One region of the Desulfosporosinus sp. genome, then DNA from elsewhere that is predicted to be linked to it. Evidence: riboswitches for the same ligand, from Rfam matches in the RefSeq annotation. Region 1 holds a riboswitch; the other holds the start of a gene.
The links. Region 1 has a riboswitch for molybdenum cofactor ahead of moaA (GTP 3',8-cyclase MoaA). Riboswitches for the same ligand answer to the same signal wherever they lie in the genome.
Positions count from the first base shown of each region.

Region 2: another riboswitch for molybdenum cofactor. It lies ahead of modA (molybdate ABC transporter substrate-binding protein); the one in region 1 lies ahead of moaA (GTP 3',8-cyclase MoaA).

Region 1 covers NZ_JABZFS010000062.1:67,801-73,446, forward strand. Annotated here, with positions in the region: gene HGJ98_RS13820 (molybdenum cofactor guanylyltransferase) at 1-484, shown strand, start outside; gene fdhD (formate dehydrogenase accessory sulfurtransferase FdhD) at 519-1,304, opposite strand; molybdenum cofactor riboswitch at 1,464-1,592, shown strand; gene moaA (GTP 3',8-cyclase MoaA) at 1,668-2,639, shown strand; gene moaC (cyclic pyranopterin monophosphate synthase MoaC) at 2,645-3,112, shown strand; gene HGJ98_RS13840 (MOSC domain-containing protein) at 3,239-3,673, shown strand; gene HGJ98_RS13845 (MogA/MoaB family molybdenum cofactor biosynthesis protein) at 3,673-4,176, shown strand; gene HGJ98_RS13850 (NYN domain-containing protein) at 4,442-5,269, shown strand; gene groES (co-chaperone GroES) at 5,554-5,646, shown strand, end outside.
Region 2 covers NZ_JABZFS010000077.1:72,130-77,775, reverse strand. Annotated here, with positions in the region: gene HGJ98_RS18720 (YueI family protein) at 1-125, opposite strand, end outside; gene HGJ98_RS18715 (ATPase P) at 268-735, opposite strand; gene HGJ98_RS18710 (PaaX family transcriptional regulator C-terminal domain-containing protein) at 1,042-1,893, shown strand; gene HGJ98_RS18705 (hypothetical protein) at 1,972-2,619, shown strand; gene HGJ98_RS18700 (DUF2179 domain-containing protein) at 2,756-3,277, shown strand; molybdenum cofactor riboswitch at 3,320-3,453, shown strand; gene modA (molybdate ABC transporter substrate-binding protein) at 3,548-4,357, shown strand; gene modB (molybdate ABC transporter permease subunit) at 4,498-5,175, shown strand; gene HGJ98_RS18685 (sulfate/molybdate ABC transporter ATP-binding protein) at 5,172-5,646, shown strand, end outside.

The sequences.
Region 1 (5,646 bases):
ACGGAGTTTAAAGGTTCTGGATACCGTGTTTTCAGAGGTGATCATTAGCAGTAACAACCCTGAACGGTTTGCATGCTTTGAACTGCCGATTATTCAGGACGAGATTCCAGATCAAGGTCCCCTGGAAGGGCTATATCAGGGGTTAAAAGCTGCGACCTATGACGAAGTTTTCTTCGTTGCCTGTGATATGCCTTTTCTAAAAATGGATCTTATTAATTATTTGTCAAAGTGGATTCCGGAACACGATGTCGTCGTCCCAAAGCTTCGATCTGGACTCCATCCGTTACATGCTTTTTATCATCGACGTTGCCTTCCCACAATAAAAAAGAACCTTGAAGCAGGTCGCCTCAAGGTTATCGATTTCTATCCAAACTGTTCAGTGAAGTATGTGGAGGAGTCAGAACTAGAGATCTTTTCAGATTTGATGAACGCCTTCTGTAATGTTAATACACCGAGAGACTGGGCTGATATCCATAAAGGATAAACAAACTTCAACGTCAACGCAGTACATTCTTAGCTTAGCAAAGGATCCGTTCAGGACAGGTATAAATATTTAAGCGTTGTTCCCTTGCAAACCCTATAACAGTAATATTCAAAGCCGTCGCTTGAGATAAGGCCATATCCGTTGGTGCTCCGCGGGCAATGAGGATGGGGACCTTCATTTTGGCAACCTTAAGCAGGATTTCCGAGGAAACTCGACCGCTGAAAAAAATCACATGGTTTTCGAGATTTAACTTAGTGCGAAAGGCTTCACCGCTGAGCTTATCAAAGACATTGTGCCTGCCAATATCATAGCTTGTTAGGAGTACATTGCCTTCATGGCCAACTCCACCACTGTGTATTCCACCGGTTTCTTGAAAAAGTGGTAGATAGGATTGCAAAAACTTAGCATAATCATAGGCTTCTTGGATAGGAATGTTATAGGTTGATGTAAGCGGTTTAACCATTAGTGCATCATTGGCAAAACAAAAGGATGCTCTGCTTTTACCACAACAAGCGGATACAAAGCGCTTGCTCATAAGTTCTTTTTGCAAGACGCAGGGCTTGCCTTCGACCCAAACCATGTGGTCTGAAGGATCGTGGCGAATCTCGTAAACGTCTTCCGGTATTCGGATGAATCCTTCGCTGAATAAAAACCCAAGTGTAAGTTCCTCAGTTTGAGAAGGAGAACACAAGAGCGTGGCAATTTCTTCCCGGTTGTAGTGAATGGTTAATGGCACTTCTCGGACTACAGTGTCTTTCACCCATTCTAGTAATGCCCCATTAGCTTTTAGAATTGAATGAGTAACGGTTTCGTTTGGCATTATTACCTCCTTGGACCTTACCTTTATTATAGTGTACAATATTTTTGAAAAAAGCTAAATCATTTTTTTAATAAAAAGTAAAAAATGTAATATATTAATTAAAAGGGATTTCGATAACTTATCGCGAATTACCTAATGTAGAGTTAACAGATTTTAAAACTAAATGTACTGCTCCGAAGCTGGATTACCTAAAGCAGAGGCTATGGTGACCAGACAAGTGCTTAAGCACTCGGGTATTATAGGAAACTGTAATATCTCCTGCTGGAAAGGAGTCTGTCGACAGGTGGAATATAGTTCCCCGGTTGTTTACAGACCGCGGGTTTTTTTGTGTTCAAAAATTAAATCTAAGAAAGGGGAGACGTAATGCAAGATCAATTTCTTAGGCGAATTGACTATCTTAGAATTTCGGTGACAGATCGCTGCAATCTACGTTGCAGATATTGTATGCCTGATGAAGGGATACAATGGATGCCCCATAATTTTATTCTTTCCTTTGAAGAAATACTAAGGTTAATGAGGATAAGTACAGAATTGGGATTTCGGCGGTTTCGTATTACTGGAGGAGAACCCTTAGTGCGCACCGATATTCTGGACTTTCTGCGAGAGGGTGCTCAAATTCCGGGAGTAGAGGATCTCATGCTCACTACCAACGGTTTGTTACTTCCGGAAATGGCCTTTGATCTAAAGGCCGCTGGAGTTCAGCGTGTTAATATAAGCTTAGATACTATGGATCGAACACGTTTTTCTGAGAATACCCGCGGAGGGGATGTCTCGAAAGTGATTCAGGGAATTTTTCGGTCACTAGAGGCTGGACTAAATCCAGTTAAAATTAATGTAGTTGTTGTTCGTGGGTTTAATACGGACGAGTTGCCCAGCTTTCTAAAGCTCGCTAAGCAATATCCGCTCCATGTTCGATTCATTGAGCTTATGCCGATTGGGGTCAGTTCAGAGCACCGGTCGGATTTTGTTTCAATTAAAGAAATGAAAGAGTTATTAGAACTCGATGAAGACGTACCTACCCAGGATATTCTCGGCGGAGGTCCAGCAGAATACTATCGCCCTAGCGGCTATAAAGGAAGTATCGGTTTTATCAGCGCGCTAAGTCGCCATTTTTGTAATACTTGCAATCGGGTGCGTTTAACGGCTGATGGTAAACTGCGACCATGTCTGCACAGTAAACATGAAGTTGATTTACGTGAGGTTCTACGTTCAGGCAGTACTGATCACGATATTCTGAAAGTATTTGCCCAGGCAGTTTGGCATAAACCTGCTGAGCATCATATGAACAATGAGGCTTGGCAAGATACACGTATAATGTCTCAGATCGGAGGGTAAAGCAAATGGATTTAACGCATTTTGACGAAGAAGGACGCGCACGAATGGTCGATGTTAGCGATAAGGAAGAAACGGCACGGGTTGCTATTGCCCAGGGTAAAGTTTTGATGAAACCAGAGACGTTAGAAAGGATTCGTTCCGGGCAGATTGCCAAAGGAGATGTTTTGTCAGTAGCCCAGGTTGCTGGAATTATGGCGGCAAAGCAGACATCACAGTTGATCCCTATGTGTCATCCTTTAGCAATTACAAGTGCTAAGTTGAGTTTCAAATTGGTGGAACCGGGGGAGATAGATATTGAGGCTAATGTTAAGGTCCACGGCAAAACTGGCGTGGAAATGGAAGCATTGACGGCAGTTAGTGTCGCAGCCTTGACCATTTACGATATGTGTAAAGCAATTGATAAGACCATGACGATTGGGGATATTTATCTGGTTGAAAAGCTGGGCGGAAAAAGCGGGCATTTTGTCCGATGACTAACTGCCACTAGGCATTGTAAGTAGGAGGGCAAGTGGCAGTAAGTCCCTGGATAAGTTCGACTAGACATTTCTGAAGCGGAGCTTCAATTAAAAAATAGAATGGCATGAAAGAGGTATATTAATATGGGGAAAATAGTAGCTGTTTGCACAAGTGAACGAAAAGGAATGCGTAAAAAGAATGTTGGTGAAGGGGTTCTCAAGGTGGGCTTTGGTCTGGAAGGAGATGCCCATGGCGGAGACTGGCATCGCATGGTTAGTTTGCTAGCGATGGAGAGTATTAAGACGATGCAAGACAAAGGATTGAAGGTAGTGCCAGGGGATTTTGCGGAGAACTTGACGACAGAAGGATTAGAATTATTTACTCTCCCGATTGGAACAAAGCTAAAAATTGGGGCTACTAGTATCGGGGAAGTGACTCAAATTGGTAAAGAATGCCATACAAAATGTGCGATTTACCATCAGGCGGGAGATTGTGTCATGCCGAAAGAGGGAATTTTTATTCGTTTACTGGAAGGCGGAGTCGTTCGAGTTGGAGATGATATAGAGGTGATTGATTGATGCTTCGCGTAGGAGTTATTACGGCAAGTGATAAGGGTTCACGCGGTGAAAGGGAGGATCTATCCGGTCCAACCCTTGCCAAGCTGGTTGAAGAAATTGACGGTCAGGTTGTGGAGTATGTGGTACTCCCTGACGACCAAGAATCCCTAGAGAAAACTATGCGACTTTGGGCTGATGAACTGAACCTAGATCTAATCTTGACGACGGGTGGGACTGGCTTTTCATTGCGAGATGTAACACCCGAGGCAACCCTAGCTGTAGCAGATCGTATGGTTCCGGGTATTGCTGAAGTGATGAGGATGGAAAGCCTTAAAGTAACTCCCAAGGCCATGTTAAGCAGAGCGGTGGCAGTCCTAAGAAAGCGAACCCTAATCATAAATATGCCAGGTAGTGTTAAAGCAGTTCGGGAATGCTTTGCAGCAATTGCTCCGGCAATCCCCCATGGAATTCAGATTCTTAAAGGGGAAGCAAGTGAATGTGGTTCAACACTTCAGCATCCGTAATCACCGGAATGATGAAAGAGAGATTGGCAATTGCCGATCTCTCTTTCTAACAATAAGCGTGTAGAGTTAAATTTTTGCTACCACAGGGTCAAGGGAATTAGAGTTATTACAATTCGGTGGCGGTTGCTGATTCTCCTTTCTCCTTAGCCTGAAATAATTATATTAAAATTACTGTTCTAAAAGGGGTTTAAGTTCATGGCTTGTCACGTCTGTCCATAATCTTACGTAGAATATGGTATATTAGTGGCTTGTGAGGTGAACAGTATTGAAAGCCATAGCGTTTGTGGACTACGAGAATATTTGGACCAGTTTATTAGAGCGTGGGTACGAATTAAAGCCCGAGCAGTTGGTAAGGTTTTTGCATCTCTATACAGAACGATCTAATGTAGAATTATTAGCTATCTATCTTTACGCTAACTTTGACCGTGAAGAGTTCTGGAGAACTCAAACTACCTTCGAGAAAACGAACGTCTTTACCCGACATGTATTTGGAAAAAATAATTATGCTAGTACAGAACTTCGCCGAAATGCTGCAGATCTAGAATTGATGCTCGAAGCTCAGGAAATCTTGCTAACCAGAGCCTCAACCTTCGATGTGTTTTTATTGCTTACAGGGGATGGAGATTTTCTTTCGTTACTAAGAAAAGTAAGAGCCTGGGGAAAAGACGTCAAGGTGATTGGGGTATCTGGAAGTATTAATCATTCACTACACCCTTATAGTGAAGAGGAAGATAATCTTTTACAATGGATTCTCCACGAAAAAAAAGAAGTAGAGTATCATCCTGAAGGGGACTTAGAACAAGCAATTCGGATTTTAGGGACACTCCAAATTCGTTTACCCTATGTTGCATCAACAAAGGCTAGGGCAACATTGACCGAATTTCTGGGATGTTCTACTTTACAAGCTAAGGAATTTATTAGGTTTGCTCTGAAAGAAGATATCCTAACTGAGAAGGAGCATGCCGACCCGAATTTAAAAATTGGTAAGACTAAAATATACCTTCTTAATTTAAAAAATCTTCAAGTTCAAAAGGCTTTAGGGAGTCTTTATGAGGAAGTTTCACAACGACAAATAAAATTGATTTCAGAATGAAACCATGCATAGAAGGCAGTTAATCTGGCAATTATAGTGTTTAGACGATATGGAGATGCGCTTGGGGAGAGGGGGTTCAGAATATTTAATATCTAATGGACGAAATATTGAGAAATTGATTGATTTTTACAGTAAATACGGCTTAAACCCCTGTATTTAAGCTATTTGGGGGGTTGCTTTCCCGCAACCCCTTGCATATTATTATAGATATATTGTTAGCACTCAATAGAGTCGAGTGCTAACAATATCAAATAAAAAGAAAAACATAGGAGGGACTTTTCTTCATGAACATTAAACCTCTCGCAGATCGGGTAATTATTAAAGCACTCCCGATGGAAGAAAAAACAAAGAGCGGTATTATTATGCCGGATACCGCT
Region 2 (5,646 bases), on a different contig from region 1:
CCGAGGTAGTTCATTTTTTCGTCGTGTTTCAGTTCAGGTACCCCATGTACACCAACAGCTATTCTTTGTATAGTGTTCGTAGTCGCTGAAGTAGGCAATTCATCAATTTTGAGATTTGAATCCATTTTGTCCTCCTTGAGAGTTTAGATTACTGTGATTTATAGTTTGCATTTATTTGGAGGATATGCATACTAAATGAGTAGTTTTCTAGAGGAGGACTAATTGGGGTTCTAACGCGATCCTTTGTATACTTGCTCCTTTTGCAATTTAGAGTCGTAAGGTTGCCTTAAGACGTTGTGTCTCTATAAGTAAACCGAGAGCGTTTTCTATATTGTGGACAATCAAATCTGCTGATAGGAGAGCTTGTGTGGATGCCCCCTCTAAGCCGATGACTGCAATACCCAAGTGAGCATGCTGAAGCATTAACTGATCGTTAGCTCCGTTTCCTATAGCTACAACTTCGCGATCAAACTGTAATACATAATCTGCTTTTTCTTTGACGTGCTCTGTGCTCTTTAATACGTTTACTTGAACGGGTAATCCCTCACATTGCTGCACCACGGTACCGTAGGTATCTGAAGTAAGAATATGAATTTCTAGAAAAGGAGATAAACGGCGGAGACTTTCCTTAACAGATTCAAACATTTTCCCGTCTAGGGCCAAGGTTCCGTTGTAATCAAGGACTAACACTTCAAGGTTCATAGTTCCACGACCTGGAATAGAGACTTGAATCATTTTATTTCCTCCTCTGAAGTCAAGTGTATAATATGAGCAATTATACCGCAGCATGGAAGTGTAGTTCCATCCTTTATCGTTTATAGTCAACTTGTAAAACATTCTCTATAAAAAATGTACCATAGATAGGGAGGGACAGTTCAAAAAGCTGTCCCTCCCTATCTATTTCTGAAGCCCATAAACTGGATCATCATAAAAATTAATTTAGATTTTTAACTAATACGTAAGAAATAATTGACACAACATTGTGTTATAACATATAATAAAAACATAATAAATATACGTTATATGAGAAGGAGGAGTTATATGAAGGTCATCTTACGAAAGAACGATAGTGCAACCAGTCTATTGCTTTTTGTTTATAATAGTTATTTTAATTTCTACCAGAAAGATACTATCAAGCTATCTAGTCTGCTTGAGATTATGAAGGCCTTTGGGAAAAGCGAAAGTGCCACAAGAATGTCACTATCGAGAACGGTAAAATCAGGTATCCTTATCAATGAAACTTTCGGTAGTGAAGTGTATTATTCATTGGATTCAACTGGCAAGGAGGCTATAAATATCTGGAATGAAGGTATGCAACAATTTTGGGATAGGTACGCCTCAAGAAATGAGCCATGGGATAAGAAATGGTATTTAGTTAATTTGGAGTTCGGGGAAGAGCATAAGGAGAACAGGTCAATAATTTTAGAGAAATTACAGCAAATTGGATTTGGTAGCTTAAGTACAAATACTTGGATTAGTCCATACTATCGACCTAATGACTTTCAAAAGATATTAACTGAATTTAATATGAACACCGGAGTAGTTGAAATGCATGGCGAGATGAAAATCTATGGAGATATGGTTGTTTTTGTAGATAAAGTTTTTCATATGAAGGACCTAGAGAAACCCTACAAAAACTTTATAAAGGTATTTAGTAAAAAACTTGAAGAGACTAAGAAGCTATATCGGGAAGAGTGGTTTGTAGAAGGAGGGCACTCGTTGCCATTATTACATGCTCTTGGTTGGGAGTTTTTATCTATAGCAACAGATGATGCGGCATTGCCTAAAACAGTATACCCTGCATGGGCTGGCGACGAAGCTGCACAACTAATGATTGAATTTAGAAAGATCCTTTTAGAAGCATCTATTAAGTATCTTGAGAAGTTTGCGTGAAATCATCCGCTTTAAGTAAGTTCAATATGAGTGAGTTATGGGTTAGATCTAAATAATAAAATAGAGGAGGATATTACAATGAACGCACAAGAAATTTTAAATTATCTTGAATTGTTGGCAAATAACAGTTTGTGGGTTAATTTTTCAATGCATGTTCTCGCTTTAATGGCACTGATATCAGTTTTCATGGTAACCAAAGAGTATTTAAAACGATGGGTTTTTCAAGGAACCGTAAGTATTCTATTTTTATCCGTAGCAATCAATGCGTTTATTTTTGGAAACCCTTTTCATATGGTTACGTTCAGCTTACTAGCCATAACGGCATTAGTACAATTATTTGTGGGAAAAGAAAACATTCGAATAGCTGAAAGTAGATGGATAACTGCTATTGCTCTTTCCTTTATACTCATTGGACTGTGGTACCCTGAATTTGTGGATAAAAATGCTCTTATGCTCCTGGTGGTTTCACCTGTAGGGGTTATTCCCTGTCCGACGCTACTCACAACCATAGGGCTATTAATGCTTATCATGCCTAGTGTGAGTAGGTTCCAATATGTAATTACAATTATAATGGGTATTGTATATGGCGTAATAGGAGTCTTTGTTTTCAAAGTATACTTGGACATCACATTGTTGATCTTGGTTTTATATGCAAGCTGGATATATTTTAGGAGTAGTTCACAAGCAAAGACCAAGACAGTTTTATGCTCGCAATTAGAGGGATAAAATTGTGTTGCTTACCCTGTGAACCTGTAGATGGGATTTATAAGAAATTTGATCTATGCAATGACAAGAAGGGATTAAAAAGGTAGAATATAGAGAGGAGAATCAAGTAGCTGAAAGTGGAGGAAACAAAAAAGTTATGCAACTCATTTTTATCATTATCGGAATCAATGTAGTCTATGTGTCCTTGTATACTTTGCGAATGATTTTCGTAATAAAAGGGCAAAGAGGTTTAGCATCGATTATTTCTGTCGTTGAAGTTTTTGTTTATATGACAGGATTAGGCATAGTCCTGCAAAATCTCGAAAATTATTGGAATCTAGCAGCGTATTGTATTGGTTACGGCTTAGGGGTGTATACCGGAAGCCGAATCGAGGAGTACATTGCTTTAGGTTATGTTACAGTTCAAGTGACAGTAGATTGCGTTGAAGCGGAATTACCCTCAAAGTTACGGGAATCTGGATACGGTGTTACTTCTTGGTTAGCTGATGGCAAGGATGGTCCCCGGCTTATGATGCAGGTTTTAGCGAAGAGGAGCAATGAACCTAAATTACTTGACATCCTCGATAAGTTTTGCCCCAAAGCTTTTGTAGTTTCGTATGAACCAAAAAATTTTAAAGGTGGATTTTGGATTAAACGTATGCCTAAGCCTTTTGAATAAAATTACACGCAACTTTGTTCTTCAATAGTGTCAGAACGAACTAAATAATCTACTCTCCGAGCTGATCAACCTAAAGAGAAATCCATGGTTCATCGGCCAGGGCTATAAGGCCCTCAGGGTATGTCTGGAAATGGACCTACCTTCACATTTTGAAAAGGAGGTAGCTGCACGTTGACTTGTATTACATGGCGGCTCCACGTTCTTTGTGGAGCCGTCTTTTGTATAGAAGTGTCAGTAAATACGGATATTAGCAAAGAAAGGAGCCATAGTATGTTTAAACCTGTGAAACCAATTTGGAGGTACTTTGTTACGCTATCATTAATCTGTCTTTTATTCCTAACGGGTTGCGCCCAATCCAGTCCCCCAGCAACCTCAGCGACTCCAAAACTTCGGATTGCAGCTGCTGCTGATCTTACGCTGGCCTTTAAAGAAATCGCGACTCAATTCGAACAGGAGACAAATATACCGACGGAAATAACCTTTGGCTCCACGGGAACGACTGCCATGCAGATCGAAAACGGAGCACCCTATGACATTTTTGCAGCAGCAGATGTTTCATATGTAGATAAGCTTAATCAAAAAGGCCTTATCATAACCGATACTCAGCAACTCTATGCTCAGGGCAGAATCGGTATTGTTTCTCTGAAAGGAAACCCGTTGTCTATAAAAGAGTTAGACGATTTAGCGAACAATCCTATGGTCAAAAAAATTGCCATTGCTGAACCGTCACACGCCCCTTACGGCAAAGCCGCTAAACAAGCTTTAGAATATCGCAATCTATGGACTAAGGTAGAACAAAAAATGGTTTATGGTCAGAATATCCAAGACACTTTAGCCATCCTTAAATCTGGAAATGTGGACGTCGCGATCATTGCTCTTTCCATCTATAAAGCGGATGAAGTGGAATTCACCCTAATTGACGGGTCGTGGCACGATCCTCTTAATCAAGCGATGGCTATCCTGAAAACGACCAAGCAAGAGGATAATGCCCGTCAATTTATGGCGTATGTCCATGGAGAAGAGGGGCGTGAGATTATGAAAAAATACGGTTTTCTGCTCCCTGGCGAGTTTGTGAAGTAGTAATGGTTTGAACCGTATTTCCTTTAAAGAATCGGAGAACGGAACAAATATAAGCTTTAACATAGTTTTTAGCGGTTTCGAAGTCACTGTGTAGATGCTTAATGAATTATATTGGAGAAGTCTTGAAAGAGGTAGTAATAATGAGTATAACGGATCTAATGCCTCTTTATCTTTCCTTGCGCCTGGCTTTAACTGCTACGTTCATCGGACTGCTGATCGGTTTACCCATCGCCTGGTTTTTAGGGAACACTCGTTGGAAAGGCCGGGAGGTTCTGGATTCGTTGATCAGCATTCCCATGGTCCTGCCGCCGACCGTGCTGGGATACTACTTGCTGGTTATCCTAGGCCGGAATAGCTGGATTGGGAGTCTGGCGGAAGAGTTGGGAGCCCCTCTTGTGTTTACCACTCGTGGGGCAATAATTGCTGCCACAGTTGTTTCAATCCCTTTTTTTATTAAGACGGCTCGTTCAGCTATCGAAGGGATCCCGTCGGATCTTTTAGATGCTGCCCGTGTCCTTGGTAGGACAGAATTCAATATTTTTTTCAGTGTGGTTATTCCTAACGCTTGGAAGGGGATTGCTTCTGGGTTGGTGCTTATGTTTGCGCGAGCTTTGGGGGACTTTGGAACAACGCTTATGGTTTCGGGTGGCATACCAGGCGAAACACTAACTATGCCTATTGCCATCTATAATGCCATGTTAGCTGGGGACCAGGGGACAGCTAATCGTCTGGCCTTAATTATGGCAGGGACTGCTCTACTGGTATTAATCTTGATCAATGTTCTTAATCGTCAGGTTGGAAGGAGAAGTAATCGATGATAGAAGTTCGGATTTCTAAAACCTTAGAACTCTTCTCCCTTCAAATTGATCTTAAACTATCTGAAGGATCTTCCTTAGCTTTAGTAGGTCCTTCTGGATGCGGCAAAAGTATGACCCTGCGCATGATTGCTGGTTTGGAACAACCGGACGAGGGGTACATTAAAGTCGGAGATACTACGTTTTTTGATTCTAGCGAGGGCATCGATGTCTCGGCTTATAAACGCCGTGTTGGGTACCTATTCCAAAATTACGCCCTTTTCCCGCATCTTACGATTGAAAAAAACATTGCTTTTGGGTTGAACCATTGTCCCAGATCGGAAAAGCGTGCTAAGGTTCATTCCATCATGGAAAGGCTAAGAATTAAAGGACTGGAGAAGCGTTATCCTCCATACATTTCTGGAGGACAGCAACAACGTGTGGCCTTAGCCAGGACACTTGTTACAGATCCAGAGTTACTTCTCTTAGATGAAC